DNA from 2 places in the Micromonospora rhizosphaerae genome. Region 1 is predicted to be linked to the other one. Evidence: predicted binding sites of a transcription regulator. Region 1 holds the regulator's gene; the other holds the start of a gene.
The links. The regulator HrcA, encoded in region 1, represses chaperone genes, less so after heat shock. The targets are predictions, from matches to a motif close to GGTTNGCACNCTCNNNNNGAGNGTGCNAACC.
Positions count from the first base shown of each region.

Region 1 (7,121 bases):
CACGATGGGCGATCGGCCGTCACTCCGGCGAGGCCGGCACCCAGGCCGGGTCCCGTTTTTCGCGGAACGCGAGCACCCCCTCGCGGCCCTCCTCGGAGAGGAAGTATCCAACGGAGAGCGCGGACAGCTCGGCGATCTCCGTCCGCAGGTCGGTGGCGGCCGGCCGGCGCAGCAGCTCCTTGGTGCCCGCCAGCGCCCTCGGTGCCCCGCGGACCAGCGACGCGCAGTACCGCTCGACCGCCGCGGCCAGCCCGCTCCCCGGCACGGCGGCGGTGACCAGGCCGATCTCGGCGGCCCGGCGACCGTCGAAGGTGTCCCCCGTCAGGTAGAGCTCGGCGGCGGCCCGCGGCTGCAGCCGCGGCAGCACGGTCGCGGAGATCACCGCCGGGATGACCCCGAGCCGCACCTCGGTGAAGGCGAAGGTGGCCTCCTCGGCGCAGACGGCCAGGTCGGCTGCCGCGATCAGGCCGAGCCCACCGGCTCGTGCCGGCCCGGCCACCTTCGCCACCACCGGCTTCGGGCACTCCCGTACCGCCACCAGCACGTCGCCCAGCATCCGGGCCGGCACGGACCCGCTGGCGTACGCGGCGGCGGTCTCCTTCAGGTCCGCCCCGGAGCAGAAGACCGGACCGGTGTGGTCCAGCACGATCACCCGGACCGCGTCATCCGCGACCGCGGCGGTGAGGCCGGCCAGCAGCTCGGTCATCAGCGGGGTGGAGAGCGCGTTGCGGTTGTGCGGGCTGTCCAGGGTGAGGGTGGTCACCCCACGGGCCGTGGCGACCCGCACGAGAGCGTCCGGAGAGGTCATGCGGGGCACACTAGTGGTCATGCCCAGCGCTCTTCCAGAAGGTGAATCCGTTCCGCGCGACGGATCGCTGCCCGCCACCGCCACCCGCGCGGTCGGCGCGCGCGGCTTCGGCGTGTACGTGCACGTGCCCTTCTGCGCCAGCCGCTGCGGCTACTGCGACTTCAACACCTACACGGCGGCCGAGTTGGGCGGCGGGGCCAGCCGCGAGTCGTACGCCGACACCGTGCTGGCCGAGCTGGCGCTGGCCAGCCGGGTGCTGGGCGACTCCCCGCCGCCGCGGGTGGACACCGTCTTCGTCGGCGGTGGCACCCCGACCCTGCTGGCCGCCGACGACCTGGCCCGGATCCTGGGCGGCATCGACCGCACCTGGGGGCTGGCCCCCGACGCCGAGGTGACCACCGAGGCCAACCCCGAGTCGGTCAGCCCGGAGTCGCTCAAGGCGCTGCGCGCCGCCGGATACACCCGGATCTCGCTGGGCATGCAGTCCGCCGCGCCGGGGGTGCTGGCCGTCCTCGACCGGAAGCACAGCGCGGGCCGGGCCACGGCCGCCGCGCTGGAGGCGCGGGACGCCGGGTTCGACCACGTCAACCTGGACCTGATCTACGGCACGCCGGGGGAGAGCGCGGAGGACTTCACCGCCTCCCTCGACCAGGTCGTGGCCGCCGGGGTCGACCACGTCAGCGCGTACGCCCTGATCGTGGAGGACGGCACCCGGCTGGCCGCCCGGATGCGCCGCGGCGAGCTGCCGTTCCCGAGCGACGACGTGGCGGCGGACCGCTACCTGGCCGCGGAGGCCGCCCTCGGCGCGGCCGGCTTCTCCTGGTACGAGGTCTCCAACTGGGCCCGGACGCCGGCCGCCCGGTGTCGGCACAACCTGCTCTACTGGACCGGCGCGGACTGGTGGGGCCTCGGGCCGGGGGCGCACAGCCACGTCGGCGGCGTCCGCTGGTGGAACGTCAAGCACCCGACGGCGTACGCCCAGCGGCTGGCCGCCGGCGCGTCACCCGGCCTGGCCCGGGAGGTGCTCCAGCCCGACGAGACGCACATGGAGGACGTGATGCTCCGGCTGCGGCTCGCCTCCGGGCTGCCGCTGGAGGTGCTGGACGACGCCGGGCGGGCCGGCGCGGAACGGGCGCTGGCCGACGGCCTGCTCTCCGGCCCGGAGTACGCGGCCGGGCGGGCGGTGCTCACCCTGCGCGGGCGGCTGCTGGCCGACGCGGTGGTCCGCGACCTGCTGCCCTGAACGGGAGTTGCCGGCCGGCCCGGAAGGCCGGCCGGGACTCACTTGACCAGGCTGATGCTCATCGGATAGCGGTACAGCTCGCCCTCGTTGGCCTTGACGCCGGCGAGGACGCCGAAGATGATGCCGAGGATGACCGCCGCGCCGACCGCGATGAACCCGATCGCGATGCAGGCCAGGAGCCAGCCGACCAGGCCGACGATCGACCAGAGCAGCTGGAAGTTGAGCGCCGCGACCGCGTGCTGGCGCACCGTCGGCGACTGGTTCCCCCGGGCCAGCATGGCGACCAGCGGGGGAAGCCAGCCCAGCACGCCGCCACTGACGAACATCGCCGCGGCGCCGCCGAAATGCGCGATCAGAGCCCAGGTCTTGTCCTCGTTGTTGGCGTAGCCCCGCGGCGGGCCGTAGGCGCCGCCGGTCGGATAGCCGGCGCCCGGCGGGGGATAGCCGCCCGGGGGCGGGTAGCCACCCGACGGGGGCTGGCCACCGGAGGGCGGCGGATACCCGCCGGGCGGGGGATAGCCGCCCCCGCCCGGTGCCCCGGACAGTGGTGCGGTGGGGGGCTCGTCTGCCGACGAGCCGAGCGGTGCCGACGGCGGGGTCGGGTCCGGCGACGGGGTGCCGGGGTCCCCCGCTCCGGGAGGGCGAGGTGGTTCAGTCATGGGCGTCACGGTAGGGGCCGCCCGCAAGGGCGCACCAGAGCGCACCGGTCGGGTTGACCGGACGATCGGGCCACCCGGAGGGTGGGCGATGACGCACCCCGGGTCCGGCTTGATCATCGCGTCGGCGGCCGGGCCGACGTAGACTGGCACTCAATACACTCGAGTGCCAGACGTCGGCCGGCGTCGCCGGCGGGTCCAGGTGCGTCAGGAGGTGGGAGATGGGTCTCGACGACCGCAAGCTCGCCGTGCTGCGCGCGATCGTCGAGGACTATGTCGCCACCCAGGAGCCGGTGGGGAGCAAGGCCCTCGTCGAGCGGCACCAGTTGGGCGTCTCCCCGGCGACGGTGCGCAACGACATGGCGGTGCTGGAGGAGGAGGGCTACATCCGGCAGCCGCACACCAGCGCAGGCCGGGTGCCCACCGACCGTGGCTACCGGCTCTTCGTCGACCGGCTGTCCCGGGTGAAGCCGCTCAGCCCCGCCGAGCGCCGGGCGATCGAGCGCTTCCTGGTCGGCGCCGTCGACCTGGACGACGTGGTGCACCGCACCGTCCGGCTGCTGGCCCAGCTGACCCGGCAGGTCGCCGTGGTGCAGTACCCGAGCCTCGCCCGCTCCTCGGTCCGCCACCTGGAGCTGGTGCCGATCTCCACCACCCGGCTGATGCTGGTCATGATCGCCGACACCGGGCGGGTCGAGCAGCGGCTGGTCGAGCTGCCCGCGCCGGTCCCCGCCGACGACGTCACCGACCTGCGCCAGCTGGTCAACGAGAAACTGGTCGGCACCCGGCTGTCCGACACCCCGCCGCTGGTGCAGACGCTGGTCGACGAGTCCGCACCGCACCTGCGCCCGGCCATGACCACGCTCTCCACCGTGCTGCTGGAGACGCTGGTGGAACGGCACGAGGAGCGCATCGCGCTGGCCGGCACCGCCAACCTGACCCGGGGTGGCCTGCTCGACTTCCAGGGCTCGCTGCGGCCCATCCTCGAGGCGCTCGAGGAGGAGGTCGTGCTGCTCAAGCTCATCGGCGAGGCCGAGACGAGCACGACCCGGGTGCTGATCGGCGACGAGAACGAGATCGACAACCTGCGTGCCGCCTCCGTCGTCAGCACCGGGTACGGCCCGGGCGCGACCATCGTCGGCGGCCTCGGCGTGCTCGGGCCCACCCGGATGGACTACCCCGGCAACATCGCCACGGTAAGGGCCGTGGCACGCTACGTGGGCGAACTGCTGGCCCAGAACTGACCAGTCAGGGCCGACGGCCGGCTCCGGCCGCCGACCGGCGCGACGCGAGACGAAACATGAGGACACGGAACGCAGTGGCCAGGGACTACTACGGCATTCTCGGTGTGAGCCGGGACGCCTCCGACGACGAGATCAAGCGCGCCTACCGGAAGCTGGCGCGGCAGTTCCACCCGGATGTCAATCCGGACCCGGAGGCACAGGAGAAGTTCAAGGACATCAACGCCGCGTACGAGGTCCTCTCGGACGACCGGAAACGGCAGATCGTCGACCTGGGCGGCGACCCGCTGGCCCCGGGCGGCGGGGGCGCCGGCGGCCCGGGTGGTCCCGGCGCTGGCGGGCCGTTCGTCGGCTTCCAGGACATCATGGACGCGTTCTTCGGCGGCGCTGCGGGCGGCGGCCGGGGCCCGCGGCCGCGTACCCGGCCGGGGGCGGACGCGATCCTGCGGCTGGAGCTGGACCTGCAGGAGACCGCGTTCGGCGTCGAGGCGCCGATCACCGTCGACACCGCCGTCCTCTGCACCACCTGCTCCGGCGCCGGCACGGCGGCCGGCACCCACCTGGCCACCTGCGAGGCGTGCGGCGGCCGGGGCGAGGTGCAGTCGGTGCAGCGCACCTTCCTCGGGCAGGTGGTCTCCGCCCGGCCGTGCACCGTCTGCCAGGGCTACGGCACCACCATCCCGCACCCCTGCCCGACCTGCGCCGGCGACGGCCGGGTGCGGACCCGCCGCTCGCTGACCGTCAAGATCCCCGCGGGTGTCGAGGACGGCATGCGGATCCGGCTGGCCCAGCAGGGCGAGGTGGGCCCGGGCGGCGGCACCGCCGGCGACCTCTACGTGGAGATCCACGAGCGGCCGCACGACGTCTACTCCCGTAAGGGCGACGACCTGCACTGCCGCGTCACCGTGCCGATGACGGCCGCGGCGCTCGGCACCCGGCTGACCATCAAGACCCTCGACAGCGAGGAGACCGTCGACGTCAAGCCGGGCACCCAGCCGGGCAGCACGCTGCGGCTGCGCGCCCGGGGCGTGCCGCACCTGCGCGGCACCGGCCGGGGCGACCTCTACGTCCACCTCGACGTGCGCACCCCGACCAAGCTCGACGCCGAGCAGGAGCGGATGCTGCGCGAGTTCGCCAAGACCCGGGGCGAGGAGGTCGCCGAGCTGACCAAGCAGGGCGGCTTCTTCTCCCGGATGCGTGACGCCTTCAACGGGCACGCCTGACCCGGCAGCTATCGGCCCCGGCCAGCGCCGGGGCCGATAGCCTGTGGATCGTGTCCGCGCCGCTCTTCCTGGTCGAGTCGCTGCCCACCGCCGACCGGCTGACCCTCGACGGCTCCGAGGGGCGCCACGCCGCCACCGTGCAGCGGCTCCGGCCCGGCGAAAGACTGCTGCTCGCCGACGGGCGGGGTGGCACGGCCGCCGCGGTGATCATCACCGTCGGCAAGGGCACCCTCGACCTCGAGATCACTTCCCGCGGGTACATCGACGCGCCCGTTCCGCGCCTGGTCGTGGTGCAGGGCATCGCCAAGGGGGACCGGGGCGAGCTGGCGGTGCAGGCGATGACCGAGGTCGGCGTCGACGAGATCGTGCCCTGGGCGGCCGACCGCTCGGTCGTCCTCTGGCGCGGTGACCGCGGCGTACGGGCCCGGGAGAAGTGGGTGGCGACCGTGCGGGAGGCGACCAAGCAGGCCCGCCGGGCCTGGTTGCCGGTGGTGGCCGGCGCGCCGGACGAGTCCACCGCCCGGGTGGCCCGCCGGATCGCTGGGGCCGCTGCGGCGTTCGTGCTGCACGAGGAGGCGGAGGAACGGCTGACCACCGCCGAGCTGCCCGCCACCGGCGAGATTGTGCTGGTCGTCGGCCCGGAGGGGGGCATCGCCGACCGCGAGCTGGATGCGTTCACCGAGGCCGGGGCCCGCCCGGTCCGTCTCGGCCCGTCCGTCCTGCGCACCTCCACGGCCGGCGTCGCCGCCCTCTCCGTCCTCTCCACCCGCCTGGGCCGTTGGTAACCCCGGCCCCTCTGCGCGATCTTGCAGTTGTGGTGGCCGCGTAAGCCGCAAAACAGCTCGAAAGGGTCACCGAAAGTGCAAGATCGCGGAAATTGGCGGGGTCAGCTGCGCAGGTAGGAGGCGCCGTTGAGGTCGACGATGGTGCCGGAGGCCCACTCGGCCTCGGGGGAGGCGAGCCAGTGGACGGCGGCGGCGATCTCCTCGGGGCGGGCCACGCGGTTGAACGGGCTCTGCGCCCGGATCGCCTCGCCGCGCTCGCCGCTGAGGTGGTCGGTGGTCATGTCGGTCTCGACGAAGCCGGGCGCGACGGTCGCCACCGCGATGCCGTACGGGGCGAGGGCCAGCGCCAGCGACTGCCCCAGCGCGTTCAGCCCGGCCTTGCTGGCCCCGTACGCCGGCTGCTGCGGCTCGCCGCGGAAGGCGCCCCGAGAGGAGACGTTGACGATCCGGCCGCCCCGCTCGCGCATGTGCTGGGCGGCGCACCAGGTCACGTTGGCCGCGCCGGTCAGGTTGGTCTCCAGCACCAGCCGCCACTGCTCCCGCCACTGCTCGTAGGAGGCGCCGAAGACCGGGTGCGGCAGGTCCCGCGGGCCGTATACGCCGGCGTTGTTGACCAGCACGTCCAGCCCGCCGAGGCGGTCCGCCGCCTCGTCGACCATCGCCCGGACCGCGTCCGGGTCGGCCAGGTCGCCCGGGACCACCACGTGCCCCTCGCCGGGCAGCTCGTCGCGCAGCATTTCCGCCAGCTCCGCCGAGGCCCGGTGGTGGATCGCCACCCGGTCGCCGCCCACCGCGAATGCCCTCGCCACCGCGCGCCCGATGCCGCGCGAGGCCCCCGTCACCAGTACCGCCCGAGAAGTCACGCCGGACATCATGCCCCGGCGCACCCGGTGGACCCGCCGCGCGGTCCCGCCCGGCCGCTTAACATGCCCGGATGGGAACCGACTGCCTGTTCTGCCGGATCGTCGCCGGGGAGATCCCCGCCAACATCGTGCGGGAGACCGCCACCACGCTCGCCTTCCGGGACATCAACCCCAAGGCGCCCACCCACGTGCTGGTCATTCCGAAGGAGCATTACGCCGACGTGGCCACCCTCGCCCAGGGCGACCCGGGGCTGGCCGCTGAGGTGCTGGCCACGGCCGCCACGGTGGCCGAGGACGAGGGG
Region 1 covers NZ_FMHV01000002.1:6,600,221-6,607,341, reverse strand. The annotation lists gene GA0070624_RS31055 (enoyl-CoA hydratase family protein) at 20-808, opposite strand; gene hemW (radical SAM family heme chaperone HemW) at 828-2,051, shown strand; gene GA0070624_RS31045 (DUF4870 domain-containing protein) at 2,090-2,710, opposite strand; gene hrcA (heat-inducible transcriptional repressor HrcA) at 2,929-3,951, shown strand; gene dnaJ (molecular chaperone DnaJ) at 4,026-5,171, shown strand; gene GA0070624_RS31030 (16S rRNA (uracil(1498)-N(3))-methyltransferase) at 5,222-5,956, shown strand; gene GA0070624_RS31025 (SDR family oxidoreductase) at 6,058-6,819, opposite strand; gene GA0070624_RS31020 (histidine triad nucleotide-binding protein) at 6,891-7,121, shown strand, end outside.

Region 2 (7,121 bases), 6.6 Mb from region 1:
GAACTGCTTGACCGGCTCGGGTACGAAGTCGACGACCAGCCCGCCGACCGCGATCAGCGGCGCCGAACGGGGGCCGGTGAGGACCGCCACCGGTTCGGCGGCGCCAATCGCCACGGCTGCGGCGGTGATCCCGGCCAGTGCGGCGTACCCACGGGAGGTGGTGCTCATCGGACCAGTCTTGTGGATCACCGGGGCCGACCGGTAGCGACGTCAGCGTTCCGTAACCAGAAACGGGTCAGGGCACACCGCCGGCGTGGCGGTGTGCCCTGACGTGGCCGTCCGGCGTCGGGTCAGAAGCCCGGGCCGTGCTGGTGACCGTGACCGTGGCCGTGACCGTGCCCGGCGGCGGCCGGCTCGGCCTTCTCCGGCTTCTCCACCACCAGGCTCTCGGTGGTGAGCAGCAGGCCGGCGATCGAGGCGGCGTTGACGACCGCGTTACGGGTCACCTTCACCGGGTCGATGATGCCGGACTTGACCAGGTCGACGTACTCGCCGGAGGCGGCGTCGAGGCCGTTGCCCCACTCCTTGCCGGCGACCTTCTGCACCACCACGTAGCCGTCGTGGCCGGCGTTCTGGGCGATCCAGCGGAGCGGCTCGACCAGCGCCTTGCGCACGATCGAGACGCCGACCTTCTCGTCGCCGGTGAAGCCGAGGTCGTCGTCGAGCACGGGGAGGATCTGGGCCAGGGCGGCGCCGCCGCCGGGGACCGTACCCTCCTCGACCGCGGCCTTGGTCGCGGCGATCGCGTCCTCGATGCGGTGCTTGCGCTCCTTCATCTCGACCTCGGTGGCCGCGCCCACCTTGATGACCGCGATGCCACCGGAGAGCTTCGCCAGCCGCTCGGCCAGCTTCTCCCGGTCCCACTCGGAGTCCGAGGCCTCGATCTCCTTGCGGATCTGGGCGACCCGGTCGGCGACCTCGGAGGGCTGACCGCCACCGTCCACGACAGTGGTGTTCTCCTTGTCGACCACCACGCGGCGGGCGGTGCCGAGCACCTCCAGGCCGACCTGGTCGAGCTTGTAGCCCAGCTCCGGCGCGACCAGCTCGGCGCCGGTCAGGATCGCCATGTCCTGCAGCATCGCCTTGCGGCGGTCACCGAAGCCGGGGGCCTTGACCGCGCAGACCTTGAGGGTCTTGCGGATCGCGTTGACCACCAGGGTGGACAGCGCCTGACCCTCGACGTCCTCGGCGATGATGAGCAGCGGCTTGTTGTTCTGGAGGACCCTCTCCAGCAGCGGCAGCAGCTCCTCGATCGCCGAGATCTTCTGCGTGGTGATCAGGATGTACGGGTCCTCCAGGACCGACTCCTGCCCCTCCACGTCGGTGACGAAGTTCGGCGAGATGAAGCCCTTGTCGAACTGGAGACCCTCGGTCACCTCCAGCTCCGTGGTGAGCGCGGAGCCCTCCTCGACGGTGATGACGCCGTCGCGGCCGACCTTCTCCATCGCCTCGGCGATCAGCTCGCCGATGGTGGCGTCCTGCGCGGAGATCGTCGCGACGTGCGCGATCGACTCCTTGTCGGCGACCTCGACGGCCCGGCCGAGCAGCGCCTCGGAGACCTTGCTCGCCGCCGCGTCGATGCCCCGCTTCAGGCCGGTCGGGTTGGCCCCAGCGGCCACGTTGCGCAGGCCCTCGCGGACCATCGCCTGGGCCAGCACGGTCGCGGTGGTGGTCCCGTCGCCGGCGACGTCGTTGGTCTTGGTCGCCACCTCCTTGACCAGCTGCGCGCCGAGGTTCTCGTACGGGTTGGTGAGCTCGATCTCCTTGGCGATGGTCACGCCATCGTTGGTGATCGTCGGCGCACCGAATTTCTTGTCCAGGACGACGTTGCGCCCGCGCGGGCCGAGAGTGACCTTGACCGCGTCGGCTAGGGCGTTGACACCGTGCTCCAGCAGGTGCCGGGCGTCGTCCGAGAAGCTCAGGATCTTCGCCATGAATGTCCCTTCGAAGTGACGTTGCCCCGGCCCGGCGAGCCGGACCGGGGCAACGACACTGATCGGTTGCTTACTTCTCGATGACCGCGAGGACGTCGCGGGCGGAGAGCACCAGGTACTCCTCGCCGGCGTACTTGACCTCGGTGCCGCCGTACTTCGAGTAGATGACGGTGTCGCCGGCCTTGACGTCAACCGGGATCCGGTTGCCCTTGTCGTCGATCCGGCCCGGGCCGACAGCGAGGACGGTGCCCTCCTGCGGCTTCTCCTTGGCGGTGTCGGGGATCACGATGCCCGACGCCGTGGTGGTCTCAGCCTCGTTCGCCTGGACCAGGATCCGGTCCTCGAGCGGCTTGATCGCAACCTTGGTCGCGGTAGTCACGGGCATACCCTCCTGGGGTACTGGTTTCGTTGCCGGTCGGCGCGGCCGACCGGCGTCAATCTGCCACATGCCACCGGGCGGGGCCGTCGTCGCGGGTGCCGGTCCGCCTGGCGTTCAGCGCCCGCGCCTCGCGGCCCGGGAGCTGGCACCCTCAGGGTGAGAGTGCTAATCGCAGATTATTCCTCGGCTAGCACTCCGTCAAGGAGAGTGCCAACCCGCCGGCCGGCGGGTCGCGGGTGCCGGGACAATGACCGGGTGGATCTCGACCAGCTCGCCGCGCTGCGTACCCCCGAGGGGTCGGCCGCGCTCGCGGCGGCCGCCGAGCTGGCCGGCGGCGATCCGCTGACCGCGGCGGCCGCGCTGCGCTCGGCCGGCATCCCGGCCGGCCTGGCCGCCGCCGCGCTCACCCAGGCCGAGCTGCGCCGGCGGGCGGTCGGCAAGTTCGGCCCGGCGGCGGCCGGCATGTTCCTCACCCGCGCCGGGCTGGAGCAGGCCACCCGCGGCGCGGTCGCCGCACGGCGCGCCGCGCGGTTGCGCGCCGCCGGGGTGCGCACGATGGCCGACCTGGGCTGCGGCCTCGGCGCGGACGCGCTCGCCGCTGCCCGCGCCGGCATCCGGGTGTACGGCGTGGAGGCCGACCCGGTGACCGCCGCCATGGCCGCCGCGAACGCCGCGGCGGCCGGGCTGGCCGACCTGTTCACGGTGGAGTGCGGCGACGCGACCGCGTTCGACGTGACCCGGGTGGAGGCGGTCTTCTGCGACCCGGCGCGGCGGAAGGCCGGCACCGGGCGGCGGATCTTCGACCCGAACGCGTACTCGCCGCCCTGGGACTTCGTCGTCGGGCTGGCCGAGCGGCTGCCGCGGACGGTGGTGAAGGTGGCGCCGGGAATCGACCACGCGCTGATCCCGGCGGGCGCCGAGGCGGAGTGGGTCAGCGTGGCCGGCGACCTGGTCGAGGCCACCCTCTGGTGCGGCCGGCTCGCCGAGGTCCCCCGCCGGGCGACCCTATTGAAGGAAGGGCCCCCTGTTAACGCCTCTGGTAGAGCAGGGGACCCCTGTTATCAGCTCGCCGGCTCCGGTGACGCACAGGCGGCGGTCGGGCCGGTGCGGCGGTACCTGCACGATCCGGATTCCGCCGTGGTCCGGGCGCACCTGGTCGCGGAGCTGGCCGGGGAGCTGGACGCGACGCTGGCCGACCCGAGCATCGCCTACCTCTACACCGACGCCCCGGTCGCCAGCCCGTTCACCCGCTGCCTGGAGGTCACGGACGTGCTGCCGTTCTCGCTCAAGCGGCTGCGGGCCATGCTGCGGGAACGCCGGGTCGGCCGGGTGGAGATCCTCAAGCGCGGTTCGGCGCTGGAGCCGGAGCGGCTGCGCCGGGACCTGAAGCTGGCCGGCGACGCGGCGGCCAGCCTGGTGCTGACCCGGGTGGCCGGCGCGCCGACCGTGCTGGTCTGCCGACCGGTGCCGGCCTGACGACCGTTTTCGGCTCGCCCACCGCGCCGAGCCACGTTAGCTTGTCGGGCATGGCGGGACAGGGCACTCCGGCGACGGCGCTGCTGGCAAAGCGGAAGATCCGTCACAGCACCCACCCGTACGACGTCTCCCCGGACACCCCGAACTACGGCGCCCTGGTCGCGGCGGCGCTCGGGGTGCCGCCCGAGCGGGTCTTCAAGTCGCTGGTCACCGAGGTCGACGGCGGGCTCACCGTGGCGGTCGTCCCGGTCACCGGGGCGCTCGACCTCAAGGCCCTCGCCGCCGCGGTCGGCGGCAAGCGGGCGACCATGGCGGACCGCACCGTGGCCGAGCGCGCCACCGGGTACGTCCGCGGCGGCATCAGCCCGCTCGGCCAGCGCAGGCGGCTCCCCACCGTGCTCGACTCGTCGGCGCTGGACCACCCCACCATCTACGTCTCGGCGGGCCGCCGCGGCCTCCAGCTCCAACTGGCCCCCGCGGATCTGATCGCCCTGACCTCCGCCACCACCGCCGCCGTCTCCTCCGCCTGAGGCCTCCGAGGGCCGGAAAAACCGGCCGCACCGGCGGTGAGCAGGGAGCGCTCTCAGCGGGGTGACAGCTGAGCGACGGGCACGTTGCTGAATTGTTACCGCTGCCAACAAACTTCTGACCTCGGCACTCTTGCGCGTGCGGGGCGGGCCGCAATACGTTGCCGGGCACAACAAAACACCGACAACTACTCCCCCACCCTCGAAAGGACCCGTGCACATGCGCAAGGGCTTCCTCACCTTCGCCGCCGTGGGCCTGCTGGCCACCGGCAGCATGGCCGCCTGTGGCGACAACTCCGGCAGCACCGACCAGGCCGGCTCCGGCGGCAAGACGCCGAAGATCGGTGTCATCCTGCCCGACAGCAAGTCCTCCGCCCGCTGGGAGGGCGCCGACCGCAAGTTCCTGGAGGAGGCCTTCAAGGCCGCCGGCGTCAAGTACGACATCCAGAACGCTCAGGGCGACAAGACCCAGTTCCAGACCATCGCCGACCAGATGATCACCAACGGCGTGACCGCCCTGATGATCGTCAACCTGGACTCCGGCACCGGTAAGGCCGTGCTCGACAAGGCCAAGTCGCAGGGCGTCGCGACCATCGACTACGACCGGCTCACGCTGGGCGGCTCGGCGCAGTACTACGTCAGCTTCGACAACGTGGCCGTCGGCAAGCTCCAGGGCGAGGGCCTGAGCAGGTGCCTGACCGACAAGGGCGCCAAGAACCCGGTGGTGGCCTACCTGAACGGGTCGCCGACCGACAACAACGCGACCCTGTTCAAGAACGGGTACGACTCGGTGCTCAAGCCGAAGTTCGACTCGAAGGACTACACCAAGGGTCCGGACCAGTCGGTGCCGGACTGGGACAACGCGCAGGCCGCCACGATCTTCGAGCAGATGCTCACCTCGACCAAGGGCAAGATCGACGGCGTGCTGGCCGCCAACGACGGCCTCGGCAACGCGGCCATCTCGGTGCTGAAGAAGAACAAGCTCAACGGCAAGGTGCCGGTGACCGGCCAGGACGCCACCCCGCAGGGCCTGCAGAACATCCTCGCCGGCGACCAGTGCATGACCGTCTACAAGGCGATCAAGGAGGAGGCGAAGGCCGCCTCCGACCTGGCCATCGCCGTCGCCAAGGGCGAGAAGAAGGACACCGGCCAGACGGTCAAGGACCCGGAGGGTGGCCGCGACGTCCCCGCCGTGCTGCTGACCCCGAAGGCGATCTACAAGGAGAACGTCAAGGACGTCGTTGCGGACGGCTTCGTCACCAAGGACGAGCTCTGCACCGGGGCGTACGCCCAGCTCTGCACCGCGGCCGGCATCAGCTGACCTGACGCCGTCCACCCGCCGAGGCGCAGCCGCCGCCCGGCACGGGAGCGCCCTCCCGTGCCGGGCGGCACTCGCCGGACGGGCTCCGAGATCTCCCCTCCGTCCAAAGGAGTCCCCCCGTGTCCGCAACACCACTGCTGGAGCTACGCGGGATCGACAAGAGCTTCGGTCCCGTCCAGGTACTTCGCGACGTCGCCTTCGCCGCGCACGCCGGTGAGGTGACCGCACTTGTCGGTGACAACGGCGCCGGCAAGTCGACCCTGGTCAAGTGCATCAGCGGCATCTACCCGACCGACTCCGGCGAGTCTCTCTTCGAGGGCAGACCGGTCAATATCAGCAGCCCCCGGGACGCCGCCGCGCTCGGCATCGAGGTCGTCTACCAGGACCTCGCGCTCTGCGACAATCTCGACATCGTGCAGAACATGTTCCTCGGCCGGGAGAAGCGCAGCGGGATCGTGCTCGACGAGCCGACCATGGAGCAGATGGCCGCCGAGACCCTGGCCGGGCTCAGCGTCCGCACGGTGAAGTCGCTGCGGCAGCACGTTTCCAGCCTCTCCGGCGGCCAGCGCCAGACCGTGGCGATCGCCAAGGCGGTGCTCTGGAACAGCAAGCTGGTCATCCTGGATGAGCCGACCGCCGCGCTCGGCGTCGCGCAGACCGCCCAGGTGCTCGAACTGGTCCGCCGGCTGGCCGACAACGGCCTGGCTGTGGTGCTCATCTCGCACAACATGAACGACGTCTTCGCCGTCTCCGACCGCATCGCCGCGCTCTACCTCGGCCAGATGGTCGCCCAGGTGAAGACCACCGACATCACCCACTCGCAGGTGGTCGAGCTGATCACCGCCGGCCGCTCCGGCAACCTCGGCCTCGCCGCAGAGCCGGCCGCGGGCGGCAACGGGAACGGCGCCGAGCCCGCAGAGACGACCCCAGGAGCCGTCCGATGACCACCACCGCCGTCAAGAAGGAAGGCCCCGCCGCCGTCGCGCCGGTGCCCACCGTCGGCAGCCACGTCCGCAACTACTGGCGCCGGGTACGCGGTGGCGACATCGGCGCGCTGCCGGCCGTGCTCGGCCTGATCGTGCTCTGCACGGTCTTCTCGATCATGCGGCCGTCGTTCCTCACGGCCGGCAACTTCGCCAACCTCTTCACCCAGGGCGCGGCGGTCACGCTGATCGCGATGGGGCTGGTCTTCGTCCTGCTGCTCGGCGAGATCGACCTCTCGGCCGGTTTCGCCAGCGGCGTCTGCGCCGCCGTCCTGGCCAACGTGGTGACCGTGCTCGGCTACCCCTGGTACGTGGCGGTGCTCGCCGCGATCGCCACCGGCGTGGTCATCGGCACGGCCCTCGGCTTCCTGGTGGCGAAGGTCGGCATCCCGTCCTTCGTGGTCACCCTCGCCGGCTTCCTCGCCTTCCAGGGCATCGTGCTGATGCTGATGAAGGAGGGCACCAACATCTCCGTCCGGGACGAGACGCTGGTGGCGATCG
Region 2 covers NZ_FMHV01000002.1:12,274-19,394, forward strand. The annotation lists gene GA0070624_RS00095 (molybdopterin-dependent oxidoreductase) at 1-168, opposite strand, end outside; gene groL (chaperonin GroEL) at 291-1,934, opposite strand; gene groES (co-chaperone GroES) at 2,005-2,319, opposite strand; gene GA0070624_RS00110 (THUMP-like domain-containing protein) at 2,569-3,789, shown strand; gene ybaK (Cys-tRNA(Pro) deacylase) at 3,840-4,319, shown strand; gene GA0070624_RS00120 (sugar ABC transporter substrate-binding protein) at 4,537-5,637, shown strand; gene GA0070624_RS00125 (ATP-binding cassette domain-containing protein) at 5,757-6,581, shown strand; gene GA0070624_RS00130 (sugar ABC transporter permease) at 6,578-7,121, shown strand, end outside.
Region 2: groES (co-chaperone GroES) is a predicted target of HrcA. The motif match lies at 2,454-2,484, and genes of this name have one in related genera.